DNA from 2 places in the Virgibacillus salarius genome. Region 2 is predicted to be linked to the other one. Evidence: a T-box and tRNA genes for the amino acid it is inferred to sense, from the RefSeq annotation. Region 2 holds a T-box; the other holds one or more tRNA genes.

Region 1 (3,419 bases), on a different contig from region 2:
TTCTTCAACCATCGGAGCTAACGATTCAACCATGGTATTTATAATATTCGCTCCCATTGCATCACATGTATTAATATATAAATGCAATATAAGCATTTGCTGATAAGCTGAGTTGGATTCTTCATTTAGTATGCGTACTTCAAGGTCTTCTGCACCACCGCCTCTTGCCACAATACTTGGGTAAGCAGCATTAGCATTTTCAATTAGTACATCTTTCTTTGCTACCAATTTATCTTTAGCTTGTTGCAAATCTGGGCATCCAACAACCTGAATTTGTCCGATCATGACTCTATCTGTTGCTTCAGTTGTAAAACCTCCTGCTTCTCTCACTACTTTCCCAATATGGCTAGCAGAAGCAACAACAGAAGGTTCTTCAATCGCCATTGGTACTACATATTCTTTCCCATTAATTAAGAAATTCAATCCTAATCCTAACGGAAGGGGAAAAGTACCAATTACGTTTTCAATCATCTTATCAGCTGTATCAGGGGATAACGCTTCCTTCTCAGCTAAGGTATTTATATCTTGATCTGTCAACCCATGCATGTCTCTCAGCAAATCTCTGCGTTCTTCCACCGACTTCTTATAAAAACCAGGAATTCTGGAGGTCTCCATTGCCTATCATCCTTTTAATTGTTGTATATAGAAATTCGTACGGAATAAATTATTATCAGGCATTATCTATAGTAAAATTATATCACGATTGTACCATTTTTCATTAGAAAATGTTGTCTCCCTTTAAGGACATTCACTCAAGAAAACATGATATCATAATACCATGCTATGTATAAAAAAATAACTGTTACTATTATGTAAAAAATCACTCTAAAATGCAAATAAACAAGGCTGCTACATTCCATAACGACCTTGTTTATCCCACCTTTTATATGACGTTTCTATACTATTAATATAAATGAGCCATGGAGGATTCGAACCTCCGACCCTCTGATTAAAAGTCAGATGCTCTACCGACTGAGCTAATGGCTCGTGTTGAAAATAATAATTTATACGTTAAGCTTTAGCTTGACAAAAAATGGTGCTCGTCGTGTTGAATGACAACTCGCTGATGCCACACTCCTCGCAGGCCTGCATCTAGTAGTTAATTCGCTGATGCTTGCGGCCAGCTAATGGCTCGTGTTGAAAAATTCATTCATCAAAAAAATAGGGCTCTTCCCAAAAAAAGACCCATAAATAAAAAAATGGCTGGGCTACCAGGATTCGAACCTGGGGTACACGGGATCAAAACCCGATGCCTTACCGCTTGGCTATAGCCCAACAATAAAAATGGTGGAGGGGGGCAGATTCGAACTGCCGAACCCTGAGGGAGCGGATTTACAGTCCGCCGCGTTTAGCCACTTCGCTACCCCTCCATATTGTTAACTATATATTATAATTTATTCATGGTTTGTAAAAAATGGTGCCGGCCAGAGGACTTGAACCCCCAACCTACTGATTACAAGTCAGTTGCTCTACCAGTTGAGCTAGGCCGGCTTTATGGTGGAGGATGCAGGGCTCGAACCTGCGACCCCTTGCTTGTAAGGCAAGTGCTCTCCCAGCTGAGCTAATCCTCCAAAACCACTCGTATATTAAAATAATATTGGTGACCCGTACGGGATTCGAACCCGTGTTACCGCCGTGAAAGGGCGGTGTCTTAACCACTTGACCAACGGGCCAAACATTTATTTGGCATATGTTACAACGAATTTTGTTAAACTCTGTCGTAAACCAACGAATTTTATTATACCCAGATATGAATGGTTTGTAAAGGGGGAATTTAATTTTTTTTATTTTTTCGTTTCAACCCCTACAAGATCAAAGGTTTGATGCAATTTATTACGAAGTGTCCTATGATACAATAGATAAGACTTTCTTTCAATTTATGGGATAGGTTATAATGTACAAAAGAATTATTATGGAGGTACTTTGATGACGAATTTATTAGAAGGAAAAAACATTGTTATCATGGGTGTTGCAAGTGAACGAAGCATCGCATGGGGAATAACATCATCCTTACATAAAGCAGGAGCAAATCTAATATTTACATATAGACAAGATCGTTCTTACAAGAAATTGACAAAGCTTCTTGATAAGCATGATATTACAGCTAAGTTGATTGTATCCTGTGATGTAGCTAATGACGAGAGTATTACTGAAGCTTTTTCTACCATAAAAGAAAAGATTGGAACCATTCATGGAATCGTTCATTCAGTAGCCTTTGCTAACAGAGAGGAATTACAAGGTGAGTATGCAGACACATCACGAGATGGCTTTTTACTAGCTCAGGAAATTAGTGCTTATTCCTTAGTAGCTGTAACAAAAGCCGCAAAGGACCTAATGACAGAGGGTGGAAGTATTGTTACACAAACTTATCTTGGTGCAGAAAGGGTTATTCCAAACTATAATGTTATGGGTGTTGCCAAGGCCTCTCTAGAAGCAAGCGTGCGATATTTAGCTGAAGATATGGGTAAATATGGTGTTCGAGTTAATGCAGTATCTGCCGGACCAATTCGTACACTATCAGCCAAAGGAGTGTCTGGTTTCAACGAAAAATTAGGGATGATCGAAGAAAAAGCTCCTCTTCGAAAAAATGTGGATCAGGATCAAGTTGGAGATGCTACACTATTCTTTATGAGTGAACTTTCCCGAGGTATTACCGGAGAAGTTCTTCATGTTGATTCTGGATACCATATTATTGGCGGTTAGTAGTGGGACGTGCATTCGTGTACGTCCTTTGTTTATGTCAAAAGAAAAATTATTAACAATCACCCTATAGACATGGTCATTTACCTTCTAAACGAACACCGATGGCTAGGCTACTATATCAAACTTATTCCTACCTGTTAGCTTGAATTACTTCTATAGCCACCCTATCACGTTCCATACTTTCGTTAATTCATCATAACGCTATGTCATTTGTATTCTTTCTCGCAAGCTTCTCATAATTTTAGTTGTAAGCAATATAGGCATTTGTCACACTTTCCATACCTTTTCATAAGATATGATGTGAATAACTTTAAATATATGGAGTTGAGAAAAGCTTATGGTAACTTCTTACATGGATTACACGAAGCCTGATGTGGAATATTTCTCGGATTTAAATACGAATCGATTATTTACAAGGAATTCCGAGAATTATATTAACCGGTTAGGAAGAGATGTATTAAATACATTAAGTAATGTATCGATACTTGATATCTATTTAAGCAAGGGTCATGTTGTTGAGCCACATTATCATCAAAACGCAGCAGAATTGGTGTATTGTATTAGTGGTTCAGCTGTCGTTTCCTTTATGAACCCTTTCAATAACGAAGTTAAAAATATACCAATCACACCAGGCCAAGTTGCAAATATACCTCAGGGATGGTGGCATTGGGAAGAAGCGTCAGAGAACAACACACATTTACTAGCCATTTTTGACG
Region 2 (3,419 bases):
TTCAACCGATACATCCATTGTCCCTATTGACGCGGCAGGACCTGTATAATCTATTTCTTTCAGTGTGGTAATCCCCATTTTTTCTAAATATTTTTTTGCGGGATTTAAATGCAGTATTTTGGAATAGACTTCCGCCGCAGGAATGTTGTAGGACTGAGCCAATGCAGTTCTTGCTGAAACAATTCCATGAAAGCCTCCTCCATAGTTTCCTGGCTTGCCAGCTGGCCAACCTGGTAATGGTTTTCTTATATCTGCTAATACGCTACCAGGCTGGATTTTACCTTCTTCCATTGCTGGTGCATAGTCAAGTATTGGTTTTATCGTACTTCCTGGTGAACGGGTAGCCAACGTTGCATAATTGTATTGACTATCTTGGCCAAATTCACGACCACCAACAAAACTAATAATTTTACCAGAACTATTTTCGATTAACATGCCACCAGTTTGTACTTTTTCCGTAACCTCTACAGTTTCTCCATCAACGGTTTTCGTAAATGTACGATCAGGTCCATAGTACTGATAATTTTTTACGATATCCTGCCACTCTTCATAAATCTCTTTATTAATTGTTGTATGGATATGATAGCCGTTCACGCGTAGATTTCTTGAAGCGATCGATTGATATTCTTTTTCGAGATCATCATCTTTTGCAAGATCTTCTTCCGTATAACCATCTTGTTTAGCAAGTTGAGTAGTAAGAATTTCCTTGGCTCTTTTTTCAACTTCAAAGGTTAAGTACGGGTATTTTTCAATTGGTGACTTTGATTTACCTGTGAAATCTTTAGTTATATCATAAGCCATTGCCTCTTCATATGCTTTTTTTGTAATATATTCTGATTCGTACATCCGGTTAAGTACGGACTTCATTCGATTGATGCCTCGTTCTAAACTTTTCCCCTCTTTTAAATTCCCATCGCTAGTGAATGGAGTATAGGCAGAGGGGCTTTGTGGAAGTCCTGCTAAATAAGCTGCTTGGGCTAGATTTACATCCTTAGCGTCTACGCCAAAAACACCTTGTGCAGCTGTTTGAACTCCTGCAATATTATTTCCGGATGCATCTCGACCATATGGCACAATATTTAAGTATGCTTCTAAAATTTCATCCTTTTCAAAGAATCGTTCTAGCCGGAGTGCAAGTAAGATTTCTTTTGCTTTACGTTCAAACGATACTTCATTAGTTAAAATTTGATTTTTAATGAGCTGCTGTGTCAGCGTACTTCCACCAGTTTTTACATTAGAATTAAGTGCCTCTTGTAATACAGCACGTAAAATTGCTTTGGGGACAACTCCTTTATGCTCTTTAAAGTATTCATCTTCTGTAGCGATAACAGCATCAAGTAAAGTAGGGGAGATGTTCTCCAATGTTGTTTCTTCACGATAAAGATCCGATCGGACATCTCCAAAATATTTATCTCCTGCAAAGTACAGCTTGGACGTTTCTTCGTAGTTGTATATATCCTGTTTCATTACTTCATAGGATCTGACAGGTTCATCCTTCACTAGCGAAGCAAAATATCCTGCTCCCACTCCACCGGCAAAAAACATACCAATTAGGCCGATAACAAGAAAAAATAGGATAACATTCCAAACGACACTATATGAAATACGTGAAGTAGTCTGGATTTTTCCCGTTTTCCAAATAGATTTGGCTTTTTCAAAATATGTATGAAGCCGTTCTTTAAAATTCATGGCAAAACCTCCTAAATTCCTTATTCATTATAGCATATTCACTATTTAGGGTATATTAAATTTTGATTTATTATTGCTTTTATGAAATGAATATGATATGAATATATAGTAATAGGATAAACGATGCTGAGAAAGAACGAAGTAGTTTTACAAATCCCTATTTAGAGAACTGGCGGTTGGTGAAAGTCAGGAATATTTGTAAAATGAATTACATTCTGGAGCATTTTCTTTATGGTGTAATAAAGAAACGGTGGCGACACCGTTATCAATCCCAAGTGGCAAGCAATTGCAACAAGGGTGGTACCGCGTGTGAATATAACTCGTCCCTTTTTGAGGGAGGAGTTTTTTTATTTTTTTCATTGGAGTAAGCAGTACAAGCATATTGAGCTAGAAAGAAACAAAAATGATGGAGTGTGAAGGAATTGAATATTTTACAGGATCTAGAAACAAGAGGACTTATTAACCAAGTAACGGATAGAGATGGTTTACAAAAGCATCTAGCTGAAAATGAGGTTACATTATATTGTGGGTTCGATCCTACTGGTGATAGCTTGCATATTGGACACTTGGTGCCAATTACAATGCTAAAGAGATTCCAAAAGGTGGGACATCGTCCAATTGCTCTCATCGGTGGTGGTACGGGAATGATCGGAGATCCAAGTGGACGTAATACAGAGCGTTCCCTAAATGAAAGCGACGTAGTGAAAGGGTACAGTGAAAAAATTAAACAGCAAATTGCTCGTATTCTTGATTTTGACAAAGGAGAAAATCCAGTAGTTGCAAGAAATAATCATGATTGGCTAGCAAGTATGACTGTTATTGACTTTTTAAGGGATGCTGGTAAACATTTTGGCATCAATTACATGCTTGCAAAAGAATCGGTATCTGCGCGTATTGAACAGGGTATCTCGTATACAGAATTTAGTTATATGATTCTGCAATCCCTGGATTACATGAAATTAAATGAAGAAGAAGGATGTACGTTACAAATTGGTGGAAGTGACCAATGGGGAAATATTACCGCAGGAATGGAACTAATTCGTCGTTCAAGAGAAAATGAAAATGACGAAATAAATGTTTTTGGACTAACTGTTCCATTAATTACGAAAGCGGATGGTACTAAATTTGGTAAAACAGCTGGAGGAGCAATCTGGCTTGACCCAGAAAAAACATCTCCATATGAATTTTATCAATTTTGGTTAAATACAGATGATCGTGATGTTATCAAGTTTCTCCGCTATTTTACATTTATTTCTGAAGAAGAAATTGCAAGTCTGGAAGACGAAATTAATACGCAACCAGAAAAGCGCGTAGCTCATAAGCGGTTAGCTGAGGAAATGACGCTGATTGTTCATAGTAAAGAAGCATTAGAACAAGCACAAAAAATATCAGCATCTTTATTTAGTGGAGATATAAAACAACTTACAGCAAGTGATATTAAACAGGGATTTAAAGATGTACCAACGTATAAAGCAGAATCGAAAGATATGAATTTAGTTGATCTACTGGTTGCTGCTAAAATCTCTCCATCAAAGCGACAAGCACGTGAGGATATAGCGAATGGTGCTATTTATCTCAACGGGGAACGTCAGCAGGACGTGCAATACGACTTGCAAGTGGATGATCGTATTGAAGATACATTTACTGTTATACGCAGAGGAAAGAAAAAGTACTTTCTTATTACGTTTTAAAAAATAATAGAAGCAATAAGTATTGTAAATTAATGATTA

What was found. A T-box is a leader RNA that pairs with one kind of tRNA and senses whether it is charged. The one in region 2 lies ahead of tyrS (tyrosine--tRNA ligase), so its partner is inferred to be a tRNA-Tyr.
Region 1: it has a tRNA-Tyr gene. The T-box ahead of tyrS (tyrosine--tRNA ligase) is inferred to sense a tRNA for this amino acid. The anticodon was not compared.

The regions. Positions count from the first base shown of each region.
Region 1 covers NZ_BAAACY010000036.1:12,173-15,591, reverse strand. Annotated here, with positions in the region: gene ABDZ84_RS05775 (hydroxymethylglutaryl-CoA reductase, degradative) at 1-615, opposite strand, end outside; tRNA gene ABDZ84_RS05770 (tRNA-Lys) at 915-987, opposite strand; tRNA gene ABDZ84_RS05765 (tRNA-Gln) at 1,201-1,275, opposite strand; tRNA gene ABDZ84_RS05760 (tRNA-Tyr) at 1,286-1,370, opposite strand; tRNA gene ABDZ84_RS05755 (tRNA-Thr) at 1,416-1,491, opposite strand; tRNA gene ABDZ84_RS05750 (tRNA-Val) at 1,496-1,571, opposite strand; tRNA gene ABDZ84_RS05745 (tRNA-Glu) at 1,599-1,673, opposite strand; gene fabI (enoyl-ACP reductase FabI) at 1,927-2,703, shown strand; gene ABDZ84_RS05735 (cupin domain-containing protein) at 3,041-3,419, shown strand, end outside.
Region 2 covers NZ_BAAACY010000053.1:2,034-5,452, forward strand. Annotated here, with positions in the region: gene ABDZ84_RS07315 (transglycosylase domain-containing protein) at 1-1,689, opposite strand, end outside; T-box leader at 1,809-2,020, shown strand; gene tyrS (tyrosine--tRNA ligase) at 2,112-3,380, shown strand.